Regions from separate parts of the Streptomyces spectabilis genome, predicted to be linked through region 4. Evidence: riboswitches for the same ligand, from Rfam matches in the RefSeq annotation. Region 4 holds a riboswitch; each other region holds the start of a gene.
What was found. Region 4 has a riboswitch for cyclic di-AMP ahead of CP982_RS18265 (LysM peptidoglycan-binding domain-containing protein). Riboswitches for the same ligand answer to the same signal wherever they lie in the genome.
Positions count from the first base shown of each region.

Region 1: another riboswitch for cyclic di-AMP. It lies ahead of CP982_RS30910 (M23 family metallopeptidase); the one in region 4 lies ahead of CP982_RS18265 (LysM peptidoglycan-binding domain-containing protein).
Region 2: another riboswitch for cyclic di-AMP. It lies ahead of CP982_RS20600 (M23 family metallopeptidase); the one in region 4 lies ahead of CP982_RS18265 (LysM peptidoglycan-binding domain-containing protein).
Region 3: another riboswitch for cyclic di-AMP. It lies ahead of CP982_RS06535 (C40 family peptidase); the one in region 4 lies ahead of CP982_RS18265 (LysM peptidoglycan-binding domain-containing protein).

Region 1 is NZ_CP023690.1:7,026,691-7,030,076, reverse strand. It holds gene CP982_RS30915 (GntR family transcriptional regulator) at 1-463, opposite strand, end outside; gene CP982_RS30910 (M23 family metallopeptidase) at 748-1,593, opposite strand; cyclic di-AMP (ydaO/yuaA leader) riboswitch at 1,606-1,767, opposite strand; gene CP982_RS30905 (M16 family metallopeptidase) at 2,008-3,386, opposite strand, start outside.
Region 2 is NZ_CP023690.1:4,750,050-4,753,435, forward strand. It holds gene CP982_RS20595 (aldo/keto reductase) at 1-44, opposite strand, end outside; gene CP982_RS20600 (M23 family metallopeptidase) at 169-1,341, opposite strand; cyclic di-AMP (ydaO/yuaA leader) riboswitch at 1,353-1,522, opposite strand; gene CP982_RS20605 (PP2C family protein-serine/threonine phosphatase) at 1,754-2,863, opposite strand; tRNA gene CP982_RS20610 (tRNA-Met) at 3,149-3,222, opposite strand; gene CP982_RS20615 (alginate lyase family protein) at 3,293-3,386, opposite strand, start outside.
Region 3 is NZ_CP023690.1:1,643,092-1,646,477, forward strand. It holds partial or broken gene CP982_RS06525 (ATP-dependent Clp protease proteolytic subunit) at 1-528, shown strand, start outside; gene CP982_RS06530 (hypothetical protein) at 536-841, shown strand; cyclic di-AMP (ydaO/yuaA leader) riboswitch at 1,399-1,552, shown strand; gene CP982_RS06535 (C40 family peptidase) at 1,556-2,032, shown strand; gene CP982_RS06540 (DUF6328 family protein) at 2,247-2,765, shown strand; gene CP982_RS06545 (ATP-binding protein) at 2,802-3,233, opposite strand.
Region 4 is NZ_CP023690.1:4,233,024-4,236,409, reverse strand. It holds gene CP982_RS18275 (cytochrome P450 family protein) at 1-481, shown strand, start outside; gene CP982_RS18270 (transglycosylase family protein) at 614-1,747, shown strand; cyclic di-AMP (ydaO/yuaA leader) riboswitch at 1,939-2,125, shown strand; gene CP982_RS18265 (LysM peptidoglycan-binding domain-containing protein) at 2,130-2,870, shown strand; gene eno (phosphopyruvate hydratase) at 3,142-3,386, shown strand, end outside.

The DNA of each region.
Region 1 (3,386 bases), 2.8 Mb from region 4:
CGACCTTGTGGCGCAGCTGGGTGAGCAGGGCGATGAGGCCGGGGCTGCCGGAGGCCTGGGTGAGCGTCTCGTGGAACCAGCCTTCCAGCGAGCGCAGGTCCTCGCCGCCGCCGCGCCGGACCCGCTCCTGGCCGAGCCGCACGAGGCCGCGCAGGACCTTCAGATGGGCTTCGGTGCGGCGCTGCGCGGCGCGGGCGGCCGCCAGCGGCTCCAGGAGCGTACGGACCTCCAGGAGGTCGGCGGCGTCCTGCTCGGTCGGCTCGGCGACGCAGGCGCCCGCGTGCCTGCGGGTGACGACGAAGCCCTCGGCCTCCAGGGTGCGCAGGGCCTCGCGCACGGGGACGCGGGAGACGCCGTAGCGGCGGGCCAGGAGTTCTTCGGTGAGCCGCGTGCCGCGTTCGTAGACACCGGAGACGATGTCGTCCCGGATGGCCGTGCAGACCGAGTGCGCGGGAATGCGCATGACGGACCTCCGCTTTACTGCCCGCGAAACGCGTCGCGCGGCGCGCTGAAGACGCTGGTGCGGCGACTCTATGGACGCTGACTCCACGGACTCTATTGCAGATGGCCGCATTTTCCGATGGGGCGCCGGAATCCATGGATATCTTTTGGCCAAAGGTTGTGCGGTCAGCAGGCGGTGCCGACGCCGAAAGCCCCGGCTCGGTGAGCCGGGGCTTTCGGGAAGTGCGCGGGCGCGTGCCCGTCGCCCACGTCATGGGAGCGCCGGACGCTCTCAGCGCGGAAGCGTCAGACGCTCACGCCGTGGGAGCGCAGGTACGCGAGCGGGTCGATGTCCGAGCCGTACTCGGCGCCGGTACGGGCCTCGAAGTGCAGGTGCGGCCCGGAGGAGTTGCCGGTGGACCCGGAGAGGCCGATCTGCTGGCCGGGCGTGACGGCCTGGCCGACGGTGACGCTGATGGACGACAGGTGGCCGTACTGGGTGTACGTGCCGTCGTTCATCTTGATCACGATGTTGTTGCCGTAGGCGCCGCCCCAGCCCGCCTCGACGACGGTGCCCGCGCCGACCGCCTGCACCGAGGTGCCGGACGCGGCGTGGAAGTCGATGCCGGTGTGGCTGCCGGAGGACCACATACCGCCGCCGGCCTTGTAGGAGGTGGAGACGTACGAACCGGCGACCGGGGCGACGTAGGCGTTCAGGCGCTTGCGCTCGGCGTCGCGGGCGGCGCGCTCACGGGCCCGCTCCTTGGCCTCCTTCGCCGCCTTGGCCTCGGCCTCCTTCTTGGCCTTCGCCTCGGCCTTCTCCTTGGCGGCGGCCTCGGCCTTGCGCTTCTGCTCGGCGGCCTTCTGCCGCGCCGCCTCTTCCGCCTTCTTCTGGGCGGCGGCGTCGTTGGCGGCCTGCTTCTGGGCGGCGGCCTGGGCGTCGATCTCGTCGGCCAGCGTGTCGTTGATGGCGATGGCCTGCGTGAGGCCGGTGCTCGCGTGGTCCGCGGAGGCGTCGGCGGCGAGCGCCGGAGCGGCCAGGCCCGAGATGACACCGGTGGTGGTGAGGGCGGCGACGCCCGCGGCGCTTGCGGTGGTGCGCGAGATGCGGCTCGGGCGGCGGTGCTTGCCGGTCGGGCGGATGAGCGCCATGAAGCGGCTGGTCCTTTCCTTCCTTCTCGCCTACCGGGTTAGCTGACGGGTTCGGAGCAGGAAGGTCTCCTACGGACTCCTCGCCTCGCGGCAAGGGGACCGATTCACCCCAGGGACGTGTGGGTCCCCGGCTCCCCTGGCTCACGCCGTACGGGGACTCGGCGATGACTGTCCGGTGCCGCGGACGCGGCTTACTGCCTGACGGACAGCCGCACTGACGCTAAACGCCTCATCTTTCAATCGACAAACGGATCCTGCCTTTTGTAGCGCACGCCACACGGCAGACACCCAACCTCCATGTCAATTCGGACATATGGCAGCATGCAGGGACCCCGGAGGCTTCCTGAGCCTCCGGGGTCCCTTGAGTTACGCGGTGTTCCTACCGATTTGCCCGCCGGGGCGAGCGCGGGGCAATCAGCCGGTGACAACCGTCACTTCGCCGATGCCGAGGGCCCGCACGGGCTCCTCGATCTGCGCGGCGTCACCGACGAGCACCGTCACCAGCCGGTCGCTCGGGAACGCGCTCACGACAGCCGCGGTGGCCTCCACCGTGCCCGTCCCGGCCAACTGCCGGTACAGGCTCGCCTGGAAGTCGTCCGGCAGCTCCTGCTCCACCTGGTCGGCGAGCGTGGCGGCGACGGCGGCGGCCGTCTCGTACTTCAGCGGGGCCACGCCCACCAGGTTCTGCACGGCGACGTCGCGCTCGGCGTCCGTGAGGCCCTCGGCGGCGAGGGTGCGAAGGACCTTCCACAGGTCGTCGAGAGCCGGGCCCGTGTTCGGCGTGTCCACGGAGCCGCTGATGGCCAGCATGGCGACGCCCGGGGCGCCTTCCGGGGACCTCGGCGCCGCGGAGCGCAGCACCTGGCTGAAGGCGCGCACGCCGTACGTGTACCCCTTCTCCTCACGCAGGACGCGGTCCAGGCGCGAGGTGAGGGTGCCGCCCAGGCAGTACGTGCCGAGGACCTGCGCCGGCCAGACGATGTCGTGCCGGTCCGCGCCCACGCGGCCGATGAGGAGCTGCGTCTGGACGGCGCCGGGGCGGTCCACGATGACGACGCGGCCGGTGTCGTCGGCGGTCACCTGGGGCATCGTGTGCGGCTCGGCCGAACCGCCCGTCCAGGCACCGACGGTGTCGGCGAGGACGGCGTCCACGTCCGTGCCGGTCAGGTCGCCGACCACGACGGCGGTGGCCGTGGCGGGGCGCACGTGCTTCTCGTAGAAGGCGCGTACGGCCCCGGAGTCGATGGCGGTGACCGTCTCCTCGGTGCCCTGGCGCGGGCGCGACATGCGCGAGGTGGCCGGGAAGAGCTGCTTGGCCAGCTCCTTGGCTGCGCGGCGCGCGGGGTTGGCGGTCTCGTGCGGGATCTCGTCCAGGCGGTTGCGGACGAGGCGCTCGATCTCGCCGTCCTCGAAGGCGGGCGCGCGCAGCGCGTCGGCCAGCAGGCCCAGGGCCTTCGGCAGGCGCGAGACGGGCACTTCGAGGGAGAGGCGGACGCCGGGGTGGTCGGCGTGCGCGTCAAGGGTGGCGCCGCAGCGGTCCAGCTCGGCGGCGAACTCCTCGGCGGAGTGCTTGTCGGTGCCTTCGGAGAACGCCCGCGCCATGATCGTGGCCACGCCGTCCAGGCCCTGCGGCTCGGCGTCCAGGGGCGCGTCGAGGTGGACCTCGACGGCGACGAGCTGCTGGCCGGGGCGGTGGCAGCGCAGCACCGTCAGGCCGTTGCCCAGGGTGCCGCGCTCGGGGGCCGGGAAGGCCCAGGGCTTGGCCGTGCCCGCCTGGGGCTGCGGGTGGAATT
Region 2 (3,386 bases), 520 kb from region 4:
AAGACTTCGAGGTCGGACGAGCCCAGAGGGCGAAGAATGGTCATACGGAGGCCAACATCCTTACGGAGTTGGGAATTCCGGCAGGAGACGGCTGTTTTCGGCTGAAAGACATGACCGGCGGCCCTGGCGTCGGGGGGTCGTCGCCAGGGCCGCCGGAGTTCAGCGGGATCAGGGAGTCAGGCCCTTGCCCCGCAGCCAGGACAGCGGGTCGATGGCCCCGCCGCCGCTGGTCCTGACCTCCAGGTGGAGGTGTACGCCGGTGACGTTGCCCGTGCCGCCCATGCGGCCGATGACGTCGCCCGTGCTGACCTTCTGGCCCACGCTGACGGAGAGCGAGGACTGGTGGCAGTACCAGATCTCGGTGCCGTCATCGAGCTTCAGGACCGTGCGGTAGCCGTAGGCGCCCGCCCAGCCCGCCTCCGTGATGGTGCCGGAGTGGACGGCCTTGAGCGGGGAGCCGCTCGATCCCGCGAAGTCGAGGCCGGTGTGCTGGCCGGAGGACCACATGGAGCCGGAGTCGCCGAAGTGGGAGGTGAGGACGTACGAGGAGGCGGGCAGCGTGTAGCTCTTGGCGAGCTTCGCGAGGCGCTCGGCCTCGCGCTTCTTGCGGGCCGCCTCCTCCTTCTCGCGCTTCTCCTCGGCGGCCTTCGCCTTGGCCTCGGCTGCCGCCTTGCCCTGCTGGCTCCTGGCGGTCGCGGCGGCCTTCGTGACGGCCGCGTCCTCGGCCTGCCTGCGCTGCGCGTCGTCCGCCTGGTGGCGCTGGTTCTCGGCCTGCTGGAGGATGCGGGCCCGCAGGGCCTCGCCCGCGTCCGTGGTGCCCCGCTCGGCGTCGACGCCGGTGACACCGGCGGAGCTGAGCGGCGCCGCGGCCGCGGCGGTGGCCGGTTCCGCGGTGTCGTCGCCGTCGATCAGGGAGCCGACGCCGGGCAGCGAGTCCGCGACGGACGCCATGTCCGGCAGGGAGATGGAGACGGGCGGCTTGCCGCCCTGCGCGGTGGCGATGCCACCCGCGCCGACCGCGGCGATGACGCCGACGCCGAGGACGGTGGAGCTGCGGGCGAGGCCGCCGCCGCCCTTCTTGTGGATGCGGTGCTTGCCGCGCACGGGGCGGACGGTGTCCGCGGTGGGGTTCCACTCCTCCCAGGAAGCCGGGGGCTCCTGGGCGGCGTAACCGGCGTACCCGGCGGGCGCGGAGGCCGCGGAGGTCGCGGAGGGATCGAAGTACTCGGAGTGCGCGGCGTACGCGGTGGATCCGCCGGGGCCGTCACCGCCGTCGGCACCCTCGATGAGACCGTCGTTCGGTATGCAGAGCGCTTCTGGGGCAGGCCGGTTGGACGCCACGGGGGCGCACTCCTTTCCTTCCTTCTCGCCTACCGGGTTAGCTGACGGGTTCGGAGCAGGAAGGTCTCCTACGGCCGCTTCTCGGGTACGGCGGATACGGGTCCGCGTACGTGAAAGGCGTCCGATTCACCCCAATGTGGTGGTTCCCCGGCTCCCTTGCGGGATTAGGCGCGTGCGCGCGGAGCCGCCGGGTGTGACGGCTGGGACGACCGCGCTGCGTTATCGAACGTTAATAGACAGCGGGTCGGTATTCCAAGCTGTTCGGGTTGATCGTTAACGCTTACGCCACGAACACAACGGGACATCAGCGTGGGGAACGGGGCGAGTTGAGCGCGCGCCATGACGCTGCGCAGCCGGATCGATCTTCGCCTGCGGGTGACGGGTCGTCAGTCGCGCTGCACTGGGGCTCCATTCAGTCACTGGGCGTGACGGGGCGGCGTACGGCGAGAAGCGCCATGTCGTCGTTGGCGCCGCCGCCGGTGTGGTCGAGGACCTCGGCGACGAGGGTGGACAGGAGCGCGTCGGGGGCGTCCGCGCCCGAGAAGACGCGGCCGCCGAGCCGGATCGCGGGGTCGTAGAAGACGCCCCGCGCGTCCCGGGCCTCGCTGAGCCCGTCGGTGTAGAGCAGCAGCGTGGAGCCCGGCGGGAAGTCGGTCTCGTCCGCGCGGTCGGGCCATGCGCCGAGGTCGCCCATGCCCAGCGGCAGGGCGGGTTCGGCGGGCGAGAGCACGCACAGGCGCCCGTCGGCGCGCAGCAGGAGCGGCTCGGGGTGGCCGCGGTTGACGAGCCGTACGGTCCCGTCGCCGCGCGGGATCTCCGCGAGGACCGCCGTGGTGAACCCTTCGAAGGCGTCGAGCCCGTCACGCCGCGTGCCCTCGCGCGCGAGCGCCCGCTCCAGGCGCTGCGCCACGGCCTCCAGGGTGGCCTCCTGCTCGGCCGCCTCGCGGAAGGCGCCGATGACGACGGCGACGGCGGCCACCGCGCCCATGCCCTTGCCGCGTACGTCGCCGACGACGAGCCGGACGCCGTGCGGGGTGTCCTGCACCGCGTACAGGTCGCCGCCGATGAAGGCGCCCGCCTGCGCGGCCTCGTACCGGGCGGCGACGTCGAGACCGCCGATGCGCGGGTCCGGCTGCGGAAGCACGGCCCGCTGCGCGGCCTCGGCGATGGAGCGCGCGGAGGCGAGGCGGACGTCGCCGCGGCGGACGACGCGGTTGATGACGACGGCGAGGGCGCCGACGGTGAGCATGGTGACGAAGGAGGTGACGACCTGGACGTCCACGCCCGAGTGGTTGTCGATGCGCAGGGCGAGCACGGCCACGCAGGACACGGCGGCCGTCGCCACGGTGGTGGCGAGCGAGTAGAACGGGGCCGCGATCAGGGGCGCGGCGGCGAACAGCGGGGACGCGGTGAACTGGGGCGGCGTGAGCGCGTCGAAGACGACCCCGACCACGAGCAGGAGCGGGGGCAGCACCCGGGCGAGGGCCCGCTCACGGGGGAGGCCGGGACCCTCAGCGGACATGGCGCTCCTTCGGCCCGGCACCGGCACGGAGGCCCCCGCCGCCCCCGGCGCCGAGGCCCCCACCGCCCGAAGCAACCACCGTTCCACTCCCGCCGCAGACCCGCCGCATCGGCCCAAGGCTTCCCGCGTTGGGGCCCCGGGGCGACCCGGCGTGCTCCGAGTGGGTGACCCGGCGGGCAGCGCGCGCCCTGGCGCGGGGCGGTGGCGCGGGCGGCGCGCGCCCCCGGACCCCTGGGGAATGCCGAAGGCCCGGAATCCATTCGGATTCCGGGCCTTCGGTTTCAGTAGCGGGGACAGGATTTGAACCTGCGACCTCTGGGTTATGAGCCCAGCGAGCTACCGAGCTGCTCCACCCCGCGTCGGTGAACCCAACAGTACGCCATCAGGGGCACCGAACGCGAACTGGTTCCCGAGACGCCTCCGCGCGCCTCATGTGTTCTCCGCGTGCGTCAGCGTCTCCCACGCCACGAAGAGGTCGTCGGTGCCCTCCGGGCGCCGCTCCAGGGTGAGCTTCCGGGTGTGC
Region 3 (3,386 bases), 2.6 Mb from region 4:
ATCGTCTTCCTCGGCACACCGATCGACGACGTCTCGGCGAACGACGTGATGGCCCAGGTCCTCTACTTGGAGCACGCGGCTCCGGACCGGGACATCTCGCTCTACATCAACTCCCCCGGCGGCGACTTCAGCGCGACGACGGCGATCTACGACACGCTGCTGTACGCCTCCTGCGAGGTGGAGACCGTCTGCCTCGGCCAGGCCGCCTCCGCCGCCGCGGTGCTGCTCGCCGCGGGGACCCCCGGCAAGCGGGCGATCCTGCCCGGCGCCCGGGTGCTGCTCCGGCAGCCCGCGCTGCCCGAGCCGGTGCGCGGCCAGCCGACCGACCTGAGGATCCGCGCGGAGGAACTGCGGCGCACCCGTGCGCTCCTGGAGGGGATGCTCGTCCGGCACACCGGGCGTACGCCCGAGCAGATCTCGGCGGACATCGAGCGGGACACGGTGCTCGACGCCGAGGCCGCCCTCGCCTACGGTCTGGTGGACCGGGTCGTCCCGAGCCGCAAGGCCGCCCGCCCGGACGCGGGATGAGGCGCCGGTGCTCCCCGAACTGCCACCGCTGCCCGCCCTGACCCGCGCCGAAGGCGAGCTGGTCGACGCCTATCTGGCGGTCCTCGACCTGCTCGGCCGGATCAACCCGGCCCGCGCCGAGCACACCTACGGCGGGCTGCGCGCCGCGCAGGCGCTGATCACCCGGGCGACCGAGCTGCACGACGCGCTGGCGCTCATGCATCAGCGCGGGGAGAGCGAGGTGCACGCGCCGACGCTCGCGCGAGCGATGCGCGTCCTGGACGGCGAGCGGCGCGCCGCGCGCGTGACGGTGCCGCCGCCGACGGGCCCCTGACACGGGGCCGGCCGCCGCCGTCGGCATGAAGGTCCGTCATGATTCAGTCCGATTCACCCCCCACGACCGGCTGTCCCGTGCCAGACTTCCAGCCAGCCCCCATTCCGTTTTCGGCCTGGTACTCCAGTGCGCCGGTCGCATCTGACGCCGCGGAACGCGCCCCGGACCCAGCGCGCCTGCGCCATCCGCCCGTTGCCGGTATACGCGGATGTCAAGCCGAGTCCGGGGTTGCCTCGGAGATGACCAGAGATGATCGCCCCTTTTGCGTAACCGGCGGTCGTTCCAGTGGGCTCCCGAAGTCGCTCAACTCCCTTACAGCACAGCCGGATTCGGGCGTTCCGCCGCTGATGGGGCAATCATCGCCGAGTGTGACCTAGAACCCATTCGGGCTCTGTCCACCGGAACGGGTCAGGCGTGAGGAGCCTCACATACCGCCGATCCGGCTCGGTTTTTTCGCCCCTCTCGGGTGAAGATCCCTTCCGACGACAAGCCCCCGCCACAGGCGGCGGGGCGATCCGGGCGGACGCCGAGTCCTGCCGCCGCCCGGGTGCCCGGTCGACATCTGTGCACCGGCAGGAGTGGAGGACCCAGCAAGGCGGGCCGTCCGGCCAGTCCGGAAGGCCCTTGGGGTGAAGTCGCATCGCGCGGCCGGGCATCTTCGCCTGCCCGAACCCGACAGGTCATCCTTCACAGGCGGCTGACGAAGGGTTGCGCATGACTGCGCTGCATCGTGTTCCGTCGCTGTTGACGAGAGCCAGTACGGCTTCGGCTCTCACGCTCGCCGCCGTGGGCGGCACCATCGTGGCCCCCGGACTCACGGGAGAAGCACAAGCGGCCACCTCGCACGGGACGAAGGCGCTCAAGGTCGCGGCGTCCAAGAAGGGCTCCCCGTACAGCTACGGCGCGGTCGGGCCGAACCGGTTCGACTGCTCGGGCCTGACGCTCTACTCGTACAAGCGCGTGGGCAAGAAGCTGCCGCGCACCGCCCAACAGCAGTACAACAAGACCCGCAAGGTCTCCTCCGCCAGCCGCACCCGCGGAGACCTGGTGTTCTTCCACTCCGGCCGGAACGTCTACCACGTCGGCATATATGCCGGTAAGGGGAAGATCTGGCACGCCCCGAAGCGGGGCACCGTGGTGCGGCTCGAGAAGATCTGGACCAACCAGGTCTGGTACGGCCGGGTCCGCTGACCCGCCGGCGGGCGGCGGCCTCCTCGGGGTCCGCGCCGTCGCCCGCACCTGGCGCCACCAGCGCCTTTCGCCGCCGTCCGGTCAGGGCTCGGGCGGCGGCACCAGCCGAGGGACGGTCCGTACGGCAGTCCGGGGCGGCGCCCCGGCGACGTCACCCGCCCGGCCCCGCCGTCAGCGCGGGAGTGGAGCGGCGCCGCGCGGATACTCGTGGACCATGGCCGATCATCACCCCCACGCCGCGGGCACTTCCAGACCCAGCGCCTCCCGGCACACGCGCAACGAGACGCCGCTGGAGCGGGCCGACCGCAACTTCTCCGAGCTGCTCCAGGAGCTGCGGGTCACCCAGACCGGTGTCCAGATCCTCTTCGCGTTCCTGCTCACCCTCGCCTTCACGCCGCGCTTCCCGTCGCTCGACAGCGTGCAGCGCGCCACGTACGTCGTCACGCTGCTCCTCGCGGTGCTCGCCGCCGCGCTGTTCACGGCGCCCGCCGCGGTGCACCGCACCCTGTTCGCGCGCGGCGCCAAACCCCTGATCGTGCGGGTGTCCTCACGCCTGGCCGCCATCGGCCTCGCGGTGCTCGTGCTCGCCCTCACCGGATCCGTCCTCCTCGTCGTCGACGTGGCCGTGGGCCGCACCGACGGGGTGCTCGCGGCCATCGGCACGTTCGTGGTGTGCGGCGGCCTGTGGGGCGTGCTGCCCCGTCTGGTCGGCCGCGCGGGCCAGCGACAGTGAGCCCGCCCGGCCGAGGGGCGGCCGCGCCCCGGGGAGTCAGCTCTGCACCGGGACCGTCCACGGCAGCGTGATCCACACCGTCTTGCCGCCCTCGGGCGTCGGACAGACCATGAGTCTTCCGCCGCACTCGGCGGTGAGCCAGCGGACGATGACCATGCCTCTGCCGTTGTCCTGCTGGACGGCCGCGGGCAGCCGCTTGGGGTAGCGGGGGTGGCTGTCGGTGACGCCGATGCGCAGGCTCTCGTCGCGGTCGAGCCGGACGTCCACGGTGAAGGTGGGCGAGAGCCCGAGCGTGTGCTGCACCGCGTTCGTGGCGAGCTCGGAGACGATGAGCCGCACCGTGTCGGCCACATCCGTGTCCGCTGGGAGGCCCCACTCGGTGAGGATGTCCCCGACGTACCTGCGGGCGGTGGAGACCGACACAGGGTCGCTCGGCAGGGTGACTGATGCTTCCTGGTGGTCTGCCATGACGGCGCCGTCCCTTTCCCACCGGGACCGGACTTCCGACGCGTGGCGGAAGTACTCGAGTACCGTCCCGGAGCTGGTGCTTCGCGCCAGATTGCCACTCTCGGGCGGCCCGCGCCCGCCGATCCACCGAGATGTGCATATATCTGTCGCTCG
Region 4 (3,386 bases):
GCAGCTGCTGCAGCGGTCCCTGGCCGCGGGCGACACCGCGCTGCTCGCCACGGGCCTGGAGGAACTCCTGCGCTACGACGGGCCGGTCGAGCTGGCCACCTGGCGGTTCGCCACCGAGGCGCTGCGCATCGGCGGCCAGGACATCGCGGCGGGCGACCCGGTGCTCGTCGTGCTGGCCGCCGCCGACCGCGACCCGGCGCGCTTCGCCGATCCGGACCGCCTCGACCTCGCCCGGCGCGACAACCAGCACCTCGGTTACGGCCACGGCATCCACTACTGCCTCGGTGCCCCGCTGGCCCGGCTTGAGGGCCAGACCGCCCTCGCCACCCTGCTCCGCCGCCTGCCGGACCTGCAACTGGCCGTGGCTCCCGAGGAGTTGAGGTGGCGCGGCGGGCTCATCATGCGTGGGCTCAGGACGTTGCCGGTGCGTTTCACACCCGCCCCGCGGGTCACCCGTGCTGACGGGCCGTCAACGATGTGACTTTCGCGTGATCTCGGCTGAACCGACTTGTGACTGGCGTTCGACTGCGGCTACGTTCACGACGGCCCGGCACCCGCGCGCTCGCGCGTAACGGATGCCGTGCCTGACCTGTCGTCCACGAAAGGCACCTGCATGCTCTCCGGCCAAGGCCGTCACCGCCGCCCCCGTCAGGTCCCGGCGATCCTCGTCACGGCGGGCGTCACCGGATCAGCCATCGCCATCCCGCTGCTCGGCGCGTCCGGCGCGAGCGCCGCGGACGCCGGGACGTGGGACAAGGTCGCGGAGTGCGAGAGCGGCGGGGCGTGGAGCGCCAAGGGCAGCGGCTACTACGGCGGCCTCCAGCTCACCCAGGACACCTGGGAGCAGTACGGCGGCCTCTCCTACGCGCCGACCGCCGACCAGGCGAGCCGCTCCCAGCAGATCCACGTCGCCGAGAAGGTGCTCGCCGACCGGGGCCCCGACGCCTGGCCGAACTGCGCCCCGGCCGCGGGCCTGGCGAAGGGCGGCGAGGCCGCCGCCGTCGATCCGGGCCTGCCGTCGGCCCCGCCGAGCTCGTCGGACTCCGACGACTCCGCCGAGTCCTCGGAGCCCTCCGACTCCTCGCGGTCCGGCAAGGAGAAGGACGCGGAGAAGGACGCGAAGGAGGAGCGCGAGGCCGCCGGGTCCGACCGCTCCGAGAAGGCCGAGAGGCCGGGCAGTTCCACCGAATCGCGAGACAAGACTCACGATTCGGGCAACGGTGACGATGGCGACGACGGTGCCACCCAGGGCGGGAAGAGCGCCGAGGACGGCTCGCGCGAGGGCGGCGGCAAGCACCGCAAGCCCGCCGGTGACGCGGACAAGTCCGGTGCGGACGACAGCGCTTCGTCCCAGGAGTCCGAGGAGTCCGAGGCGTCCCAGGAGTCCGAGGGCGCCGAGCCCGGCGCGGACGACGCGGCCGACGACCGCCCCGCGGGCCGTCACCGCGGCGGCAGCGCCGCCGATGACGCCCCGTCCGGCGACACCGGCCCCGGGCGTCACGCCTCGCGCGGCGAGGCGCGTGACGTGCCCGCCGCCGAGCGCCCCTCGGGCACGTACACGGTCCGCTCCGGTGACAACCTCTCGGCGATCGCCGACAGCCACGACCTTGACGGCGGCTGGTCGGGCCTCTACGCCGGGAACAAGAAGACCGTCGGCTCCGATCCGGACCTCATCCTCCCCGGTCAGCGGCTCGAACTGAGCGCGGAGGACAAGGGCGCCACCGCCGGGAAGTCGAGCGAAAAGTAGGGCAGTTGCCCGGCGGTTCGCGGTGAATGTCCGGTTTAAAGACGGTGAGAGGCAAGTGAGAGATGGGTCTCAGAAGCCCTGATCGTCTTTGAAATTCGGATGATTGCCTGGCTACGGTCGGGACCGCTCGCCACAGCGGGCCCCGCCGGTCGGTACGCCGAATCCTGCCAACGGCCGGACGGGAACAGTCGTCGCTTCGAGCGCCGAAGGCAGGAGCGGGGGACCCAAGGTAAGTGCCGGGCCCGGACGTTGAGCGGTCGTAAGACGCGCGAGACGTACGGACACGGCTTGGGGTGAAGTCGCGCGCTAGGACGCGCGGCCGGGCACTCACCCGCCCGAACCCGACAGCTCACCTCGCAGGCGTCGGTGAGGGGATCACTTCATGCTGCGTTCCGGCAAGGGCAAGCACCGCCGTCCGACCAAGCTCGACAAGGCCACCCGCGCCGCCACCGTCGTCGGTGTCACCGGTGCCGCCGTCGCCGCCCCGCTGATGGCGACCGGCACGGCCAACGCCGCCACCGCCTCCGAGTGGGACCGCGTCGCCGCGTGCGAGTCCGGTGGCAACTGGTCCATCAACACCGGCAACGGCTACTACGGCGGCGTGCAGTTCTCCGCCTCCACCTGGGCCGCTTACGGCGGCACCAAGTACGCGGCCACCGCCGACAAGGCCTCCAAGGCCCAGCAGATCGAGATCGCCGAGAAGGTCCTCGCGGGCCAGGGCAAGGGTGCCTGGCCGAAGTGCGGCGTGGGCCTGTCCGGCTCCCCGTACACCGGCGGCGGCTCCTCCGGCGGCGGCCAGCAGCAGCCGCAGCAGCAGGCCAAGCCGCAGCCGCAGCAGCAGGCCCAGCCGCAGCAGCAGGCCGCGCCCAAGCCGCAGGCCCAGCCGCAGCACCAGCCGCAGCAGGCCGCCCCGCAGGTCGAGAAGAAGACCGTCCAGACCCCGACCGGCAAGGTCGTGAAGAAGGGCGACGGCGAGTACAAGGTCGTGACCGGCGACACCCTGTCCAAGATCGCCCAGGAGCACGACGTCAAGGGCGGCTGGCAGAAGCTGTACCAGCTGAACGACGACATCGTCAGCGACGCCGACTTCATCTACCCGGGTCAGCAGCTGCACCTCAGCTGACCCGCCCCGGCCCCGGCAGCGCCCGGAGCCACCCCGTCCCCATGGGCTACCGCCCCGGTGCGCTCCCCCCTGCGCACCGGGGCGGTACCTTTTGGTCCGGTAGTTTGTTTCGTGAGGGAACTATCCGGCCCCGGACCCGGCCCTGTGCCTGTCCATGGGCTGGGCGGTCGGCTGGCCGATGCCCCGGAGCCGGTTAGGCTCGTGTCGCAGGGGCCAGCGCGGCCCCTAGTACCCCCGCGTACCCCGCATCACATCCCAGAAGGAGATGCTCGTGCCGTCCATCGACGTCGTCGTAGCCCGGGAAATCCTGGACTCCCGAGGCAATCCCACGGTCGAGGTCGAGGTCGGCCTCGACGACGGCTCCACCGGCCGTGCCGCCGTCCCGTCCGGCGCCTCCACCGGCGCCTTCGAGGCCATCGAACTCCGTGACGGAGACGCCAACCGCTACGGCGGCAAGGGCGTGGAGAAGGCCGTTCTCGCCGTCATCGAGCAGATCGGCCCGGAGCTCGTCGGCTA